2 linked regions of the Hoeflea sp. 108 genome follow. The protein of the gene in region 2 interacts with the protein of the main gene of each other region in a pairwise test. Links are inferred from orthologs where the notes say so. Each region holds a gene or a part of one and is shown on either strand. Other genes may lie near its edges. The genes, in order: rho and hfq.

The links.
Region 1: the proteins of hfq (region 2) and rho interact in binary tests that used the Escherichia coli proteins (3 or more experiments, as listed by UniProt). The link is inferred for Hoeflea sp. 108 from one-to-one orthologs.

The regions. Positions count from the first base shown.
Region 1 is NZ_KB890024.1:5,046,934-5,050,039, forward strand. Bases 145-2,931 are described here. They hold rho (transcription termination factor Rho), read right to left. Parts: upstream 2,278-2,931; coding sequence 1,012-2,277; downstream 145-1,011. Other genes in these bases: B015_RS0125070 (thioredoxin domain-containing protein), read left to right, coding at 145-1,004; hemJ (protoporphyrinogen oxidase HemJ), read right to left, coding at 2,445-2,931. Also shown: more of B015_RS0125070, read left to right, coding at 1-144; more of hemJ, read right to left, coding at 2,932-2,984; hemE (uroporphyrinogen decarboxylase), read right to left, coding at 2,981-3,106. UniProt on the Escherichia coli protein: Facilitates transcription termination by a mechanism that involves Rho binding to the nascent RNA, activation of Rho's RNA-dependent ATPase activity, and release of the mRNA from the DNA template.
Region 2 is NZ_KB890024.1:2,560,937-2,564,238, forward strand. What follows is about bases 316-3,298. They hold hfq (RNA chaperone Hfq), read right to left. Parts: upstream 1,939-3,298; coding sequence 1,693-1,938; downstream 316-1,692. Other genes in these bases: hflX (GTPase HflX), read right to left, coding at 316-1,635; B015_RS0112600 (D-amino-acid transaminase), read right to left, coding at 2,077-2,940; trkA (Trk system potassium transporter TrkA), read right to left, coding at 3,036-3,298. Outside these bases: mazG (nucleoside triphosphate pyrophosphohydrolase), read left to right, coding at 1-93; more of hflX, read right to left, coding at 301-315; more of trkA, read right to left, coding at 3,299-3,302. UniProt on the Escherichia coli protein: RNA chaperone that binds small regulatory RNA (sRNAs) and mRNAs to facilitate mRNA translational regulation in response to envelope stress, environmental stress and changes in metabolite concentrations.

The sequences.
Region 1 (3,106 bases), 2.5 Mb from region 2 along the record:
TCGAAACCGTTCTTGGTGACGATTCACCCAGCTTTTTCAAATACTTCACGATCACCAAGCCGCAATCTTGGGAGGGCGATCCCATCATCCACCAGACCTCGGGCCAGGCTGAAAAGTCGGTGGAAGACCGTCAAGTCGTCGCCGGTCTGACGTCCAGGCTGCTTGTCGAGCGCGAGAAGCGGATAAGGCCCGGCCGCGACGACAAGGCACTCACCGACTGGAATGGGCTTCTGATCACAGCACTGGCAGAAACAGGCCGAAGCCTTGGCCGCCGCGATTGGATCGATGTCGGGGCAAAGGCATTCAGCGCCATAGTAGCGTCTGCAGAGAATGGGCGTCTGCCGCATTCGAGCCTCGGCGACAAACGTCTCTATCCGGCACTGTCCAGTGATTATGCCGCCATGATCAATGCCGCCGTAGCGCTTTTCGAGGCGACGGGCGACGGAAGCTACGTCAATCACGCCTCCAGCTTTCTGGACGCGCTCGACAGTTGGCATGCGGATACGGACAAGACCGGTTATTTCCTGACCGCGTCCGACAGCGCCGACGTTCCCCTGCGCATCCGCGGCGATGTCGACGAAGCCATCCCCTCGGCCACCAGCCAGATCATCGAGGCCATGGTACGGCTGGCGAGCGCCGCCGGCGACATCGAGATGCAGGAGCGTGCCTGGTCGGTCGCCGCTCACGCCGCCGGGCGGATTCAGAGCCAGCAGTTCGGCCAGGCCGGCATTGTCAACGCATGCGCACTGGCGCTCGAGCCGTCCAAGCTGATTGTCATCGAAGATCCAGCGCGGCCAACGCTTGTTTCGGTACCGAATCGGAACCCTGATCCACGCCGCGTCGACATATTCCTACCGCTCGGCGGCGATGCTTCGCAGGCCAAACTGCCAGGAAACGAGCTTCCGGATATGAAAAAGGCCGGCGCATATCTCTGCACCGGCCTCATCTGTCTGCCTGTCATCACCGACACCAGCAAGCTTGAAGAAGCTCTGCGCCGCCGGTGAGACGGGATCAGGTGTTCATCGAATCGAAGAAGTCGGCGTTGGTCTTGGTCTGCTTCAGCTTGTCGATGAGGAACTCGATCGCATCGGTGGTGCCCATTGGCGCCAGGATGCGGCGCAGCACGAAGATCTTCTGCAAGTCCTGACGCTGGACCAGAAGGTCCTCCTTGCGCGTGCCGGACTTGAGGATGTCCATCGCCGGGTAGATGCGCTTGTCGGCGACCTTGCGGTCGAGCACGATTTCCGAGTTGCCGGTGCCCTTGAACTCTTCGAAGATGACTTCGTCCATGCGGCTGCCGGTATCGATCAGCGCGGTGGCGATGATGGTCAGAGAGCCACCCTCTTCGATGTTACGGGCGGCACCGAAGAAGCGCTTCGGGCGCTGCAGCGCGTTGGCGTCGACACCACCGGTCAGGACCTTGCCGGATGACGGGACGACCGTGTTGTAGGCGCGGCCGAGACGGGTGATCGAATCGAGCAGGATGACGACGTCGCGGCCATGTTCGACCAGGCGCTTGGCCTTTTCGATGACCATTTCGGCGACCTGCACGTGGCGAACCGCCGGCTCGTCGAAGGTCGAGGACACGACCTCGCCCTTCACCGAACGCTGCATGTCGGTCACTTCTTCCGGACGCTCGTCGATCAGAAGCACGATCAGATAACATTCGGGGTGGTTCGTGGTGATCGAGTGCGCGATGTTCTGCAGCAGCACGGTCTTACCGGTGCGCGGCTGTGCCACGATCAGGGCGCGCTGACCCTTGCCGAGCGGTGCCACCAGGTCGATTACGCGAGGCGAAATGTCCTTGGTGGTCGGGTTTTCGACCTCCATCTTCAGCCGTGACGTCGGATAAAGCGGCGTCAGGTTGTCGAAGTGAATCTTGTGACGGATCTTTTCAGGATCGTCGAAATTGATCGTGTTGACCTTCAGCAGCGCGAAATAGCGCTCGCCCTCCTTGGGGCTGCGGATCGGGCCTTCCACGGTATCGCCGGTCTTCAGAGAGAAGCGGCGGATCTGCGAGGGCGAGATGTAAATATCGTCAGGACCCGGCAAGTAATTGGCATTTGCCGAACGCAGGAAGCCAAAACCGTCCTGGAGAACCTCGACCACGCCATCACCGATGATCTCGATGTCCTGAGCCGCCAGCTTCTTGAGAATCGCAAACATCAGTTCCTGCTTGCGCATCACGCTGGCGTTCTCGACCTCGAGCGATTCGGCGAAGGCGATCAGATCTGTCGGCTTCTTGTTCTTAAAATCCTGGAGTTTCATTTCCTGCATGAACGGACTCTGGGTGAGCGTGGGAAAATTTCTATCGGCATTTTGCGATAAACGCCGGGCGCGGCCAGTGTATGGAAATGGGGCGGCGCATGGCGGGAAGGAAGAACAGCGTTTTAGCCCCCTCGCATCGAAAGAGCAAGGCAAGCTCTAACAATTTTAAAAACAGCTCAGAACGGCTTGACGACAACCAGTATCACGATGGCGATCATCAGAACCGTCGGGATCTCGTTGACGATGCGCCAGTGGCGCCCCGGCTTTTCGTTACGATCCTCGGCGAAGCGGCGCACCGAAGCCGATAGATAGCCATGCACGCCCGACAACAGCAACACGCAGGCGATCTTGGCGTGCAGCCAGCCGCCGGAGAAGCCGAAACCCTTCCAGGCAAGCCACAGGCCGAACACCCACGTGACGATCATCGCGGGGTTGATGATGGCGCGCAGCAGGCGGCGCTCCATCACCTTGAAGGTCTCCGACTGCACCGATCCCTTCTCGGCATCGACATGATAGACGAATAGCCTGGGCAGATAGAGCATCCCGGCCATCCAGGAGATCACGGCAATCACATGGATGGCCTTGGCCCAGAGGTAGAACCCGTCGCCGGCAAAGGCAAACAGCACGGCTGTCAGGGCGACGAGGACAACGATCGAGATGATCGCGCGTCGGGCCGCATTGCCGCTGCTCGAAACCGCCGGGTTCTGACTGCTCATTGGCCTGTCGCCTTTCGCACCTGCTTCACCATCGCCTCGACATGCGCCACTGGCGTTTCCGGCGTGATGCCATGTCCAAGGTTGAAGATCAGCGGACCAGCGCCCAGAGCCTTCAGGATAGC
Region 2 (3,302 bases):
GAGAAGTCGCTCGACGAGGCAGGCAGCAGCCTTGAAGCGGCAACGCTCGACGAGATGGAAACACTCTGGCAGCAGGCCAAGACGGCGAAGTAGGTAATTCGCCTTCGCGAACCACCTCTCCACGTGGGGGAGAGGAAACGCCGATCGCCGCCGCCTGCCCCATCACCATCACCTGCCCCATCGCGGCATGTGGACGATCGAGATGGGCCATCGACGCAAAACGTCTTCTCCCCACCGGGGAGAAGGGTGGCCCGAAGGGCCAGATGAGGGCGAGCCGACCTGCCCGCTTGAGCTCAGTGCTCAGTGCTTGCCGTGCCTCAGGATGCGCGCCGCGATCTCGTCGCGGGCGGAGGCTGTCGCCTGAAGCGTCATCGACACGCTGCCGTCGTCATTGTCAGTGCGCTTGACCACGTCGCCATTGCGGTAGAGCCAGTCGATCTGGCCGAGCTGGCTTGGCGCCAGCGTGACGTCGATGGTCTCCAGCTCGCCGGAAACGCGCTGCTCAATGAGCCCGGTGAGAACGGCAATCCCCTCGCCCGTAATCGCCGAGATGGCAATCGGCGGGGCCTTGCGGCCATCGGCACTGTCGGACAGCAGCCGCTCGCGGTTGCCCTCGTCGAGCTGGTCGATCTTGTTCCACACCTCGATGACACGGTCGGTGTCGGCAGCATCGACGCCGAGATCGGCAAGGATGCGTTCGACATCGTCGGCCTGCGCCGCCGTATCGGGGTCGGAGATGTCGCGCAAATGGATGACGAGATCGGCTTCGACCACCTCTTCAAGCGTGGCGCGGAAGGCTGCGATCAGATGTGTCGGCAGGTCGGAGATGAAGCCCACCGTGTCGGACAGGATGATCGGCGTGCCATGCGGCAGCCGCACGCGCCTGAGCGTCGGGTCGAGCGTGGCAAACAACATGTCCTCGGCGAGAACGCCGGCGCCAGTCAGGCGGTTGAACAGCGTCGATTTGCCCGCATTGGTGTAACCGACGATGGCGACCACCGGGAACGGCACCTTGCGGCGCTTGGCGCGATGCAGGTCGCGGGTGCGGCGCACCGTCTCGAGCTCGCGCTTGAGCTTGAGAATCTTTTCCTGGAGCGCGCGCCGGTCGGCCTCGATCTGGGTTTCGCCGGGGCCGCCAAGGAAGCCGGCGCCGCCGCGCTGACGCTCCAGGTGGGTCCAGCTGCGAACCAGCCGGCCCTTCTGGTAATTCAGATGAGCAAGCTCGACCTGCAGCGTGCCCTCCTTGGTGCGCGCGCGCCGGCCGAAGATCTCGAGGATCAGGCCGGTGCGGTCGAGCACCTTGGCATTCAGCTCTTTTTCAAGATTGCGCTGTTGGACCGGCGTCAGCGGATGGTCGACGATGACCAGCTCCGCCTTGCGCTCCTTCACGATCTCGGCGAATTCCTCGACCTTGCCGCTGCCGAGCAGCGTCGAAGGTCGCGGGTCGTTGATCGTGACGACTGCCGTATGCACGGGTTCGAGATCGATGGCACGCGTCAGCCCGACCGCTTCATCGTGGCGGGCTTCTGATGACCGCGCCAGGCGCGGACGTGCGCTGTCGTCGTCATTCCTGGGCTGGCGCGTAAGCACCGGCACAATGACGACAGCACGCGTGGGGGCCTTGTCGCCCCCTATCGATTCGGGTCCGTTGCTGGCACCGGCCTTGTCGCCGGCGTTCCTGTCGCGCGCCAATCAGCCGCCCTGGCTTTCCTCGCCATCGAACATCTGAACCGGCTGGCTCGGCATGATCGTGGAGATGGCATGCTTGTAGACGAGCTGAGAGTGCCCGTCACGGCGCAACAAAACACAGAAATTGTCGAAGGAAGTTACTACCCCGGTCAATTTCACGCCGTTAATGAGGAAAATGGTGAGTGGATTTTTGCTCTTACGAACTGAATTCAGGAACAGGTCCTGAAGATTCTGCGATCGTTCCGCCATTGTTCTTTTCTTTCGCCGATCCCTGTCTGCTGCCAATGCGCCAAATTCCCGGGCTCATGTCAAGCGAGCAGACACCCCTTGCCACAACGCGCGGCAAGCTGAACGAGATGAATTTAACCATTTACGCCCAAGCGGTTATCAGGCTTGGATTTTTTCCGCAACGTCAAAAAATGCCTCGCGCAGTGAAAGTGCCACCGAGCCCGGATGACCGTTTGCGACGGGCTGGTCGTCAATCGCGACGATCGGCATGATCACGGTGGTGGCTGCGGTGATGAAAGCCTCACGCGCGCCCTTGGCTTCCTCGACGGTGAAGCCACGCTCCTCGACCTTCAGGCCGAGTTTCCTGGCCACATCCATCAGCGTGGTGCGGGTGATGCCGCGCAGGATGCCATGGTCGGCCGGACGCGTGACCAGCACGCCGTCCTTGGTGACGATCCAGGCGTTGGTGGCGGCCCCTTCCTTGACGGTGCCGTCAGGATCGACGAACCACGCCTCCTGTGCACCTGCCTCCTTGGCCTGCTGGCGCGCCAGCACATTGGGCAGCAGGCCGACCGACTTGATGTCGACGCGATCCCAGCGATTCTCCGGCACGGTAATGACCTTGAGGCCGGCAGCCGCCTTTTTGGCGGACGCAACCGGGTCGGTGCGCTTGGCCGTCACGACCAGGGCCGAAGGCGTACCTTCGGCCGGGAAGAAATGGTCGCGGGGGGCGACGCCGCGCGTCACCTGCAGATAGACAAGGCCGTTGACGACGCGGTTGCGGCGGATGACCTCGCGCATGATGTGCACCAGCACGGCGCGGTTCACCGGCCAGCCGATCCTGAGTTCCGACAGCGAACGGTCGAGGCGGTTGAGGTGGCCGACGCTGTCGACGATGAAGCCACGCGCCACCTCGCAGACCTCGTAGACGCCGTCGGCAAACTGGTAGCCGCGGTCCTCGATATGCACGCCGGCGTGGGAATGCGGGAGATAGCGTCCGTTGACATAGGCAATGCGCGGCATGGCTGTTTGATCCCTCGAAATTTGTCGTGAGTTCTACCCGATTTGCATAGCCCGGCAACGCCAGATCGGATGGTCCAACTCAGAAGAATGCAGCGTCAGAAGAATTCGAGGCTGACGCGGAACATCTGCTCCACCTGCTTGACCGCATGGGCGAGCGCGAAGATGACCACCCTATCCTTAGGCTTGATCTTCACGTTACCGCCCGGCTTGATCACCTGGCCGTCGCGGTAGATCGCGCCGATGCGCATACCGTCGGGCAGTTCGAGATCGCGCAGATGCGCACCGACCAGCGGCGACGTCTCCAGCGCCTCGGCCTCGATGATCTCGGCAGCCCCCCGCTGGAGCGAATGGACCTGACGGAT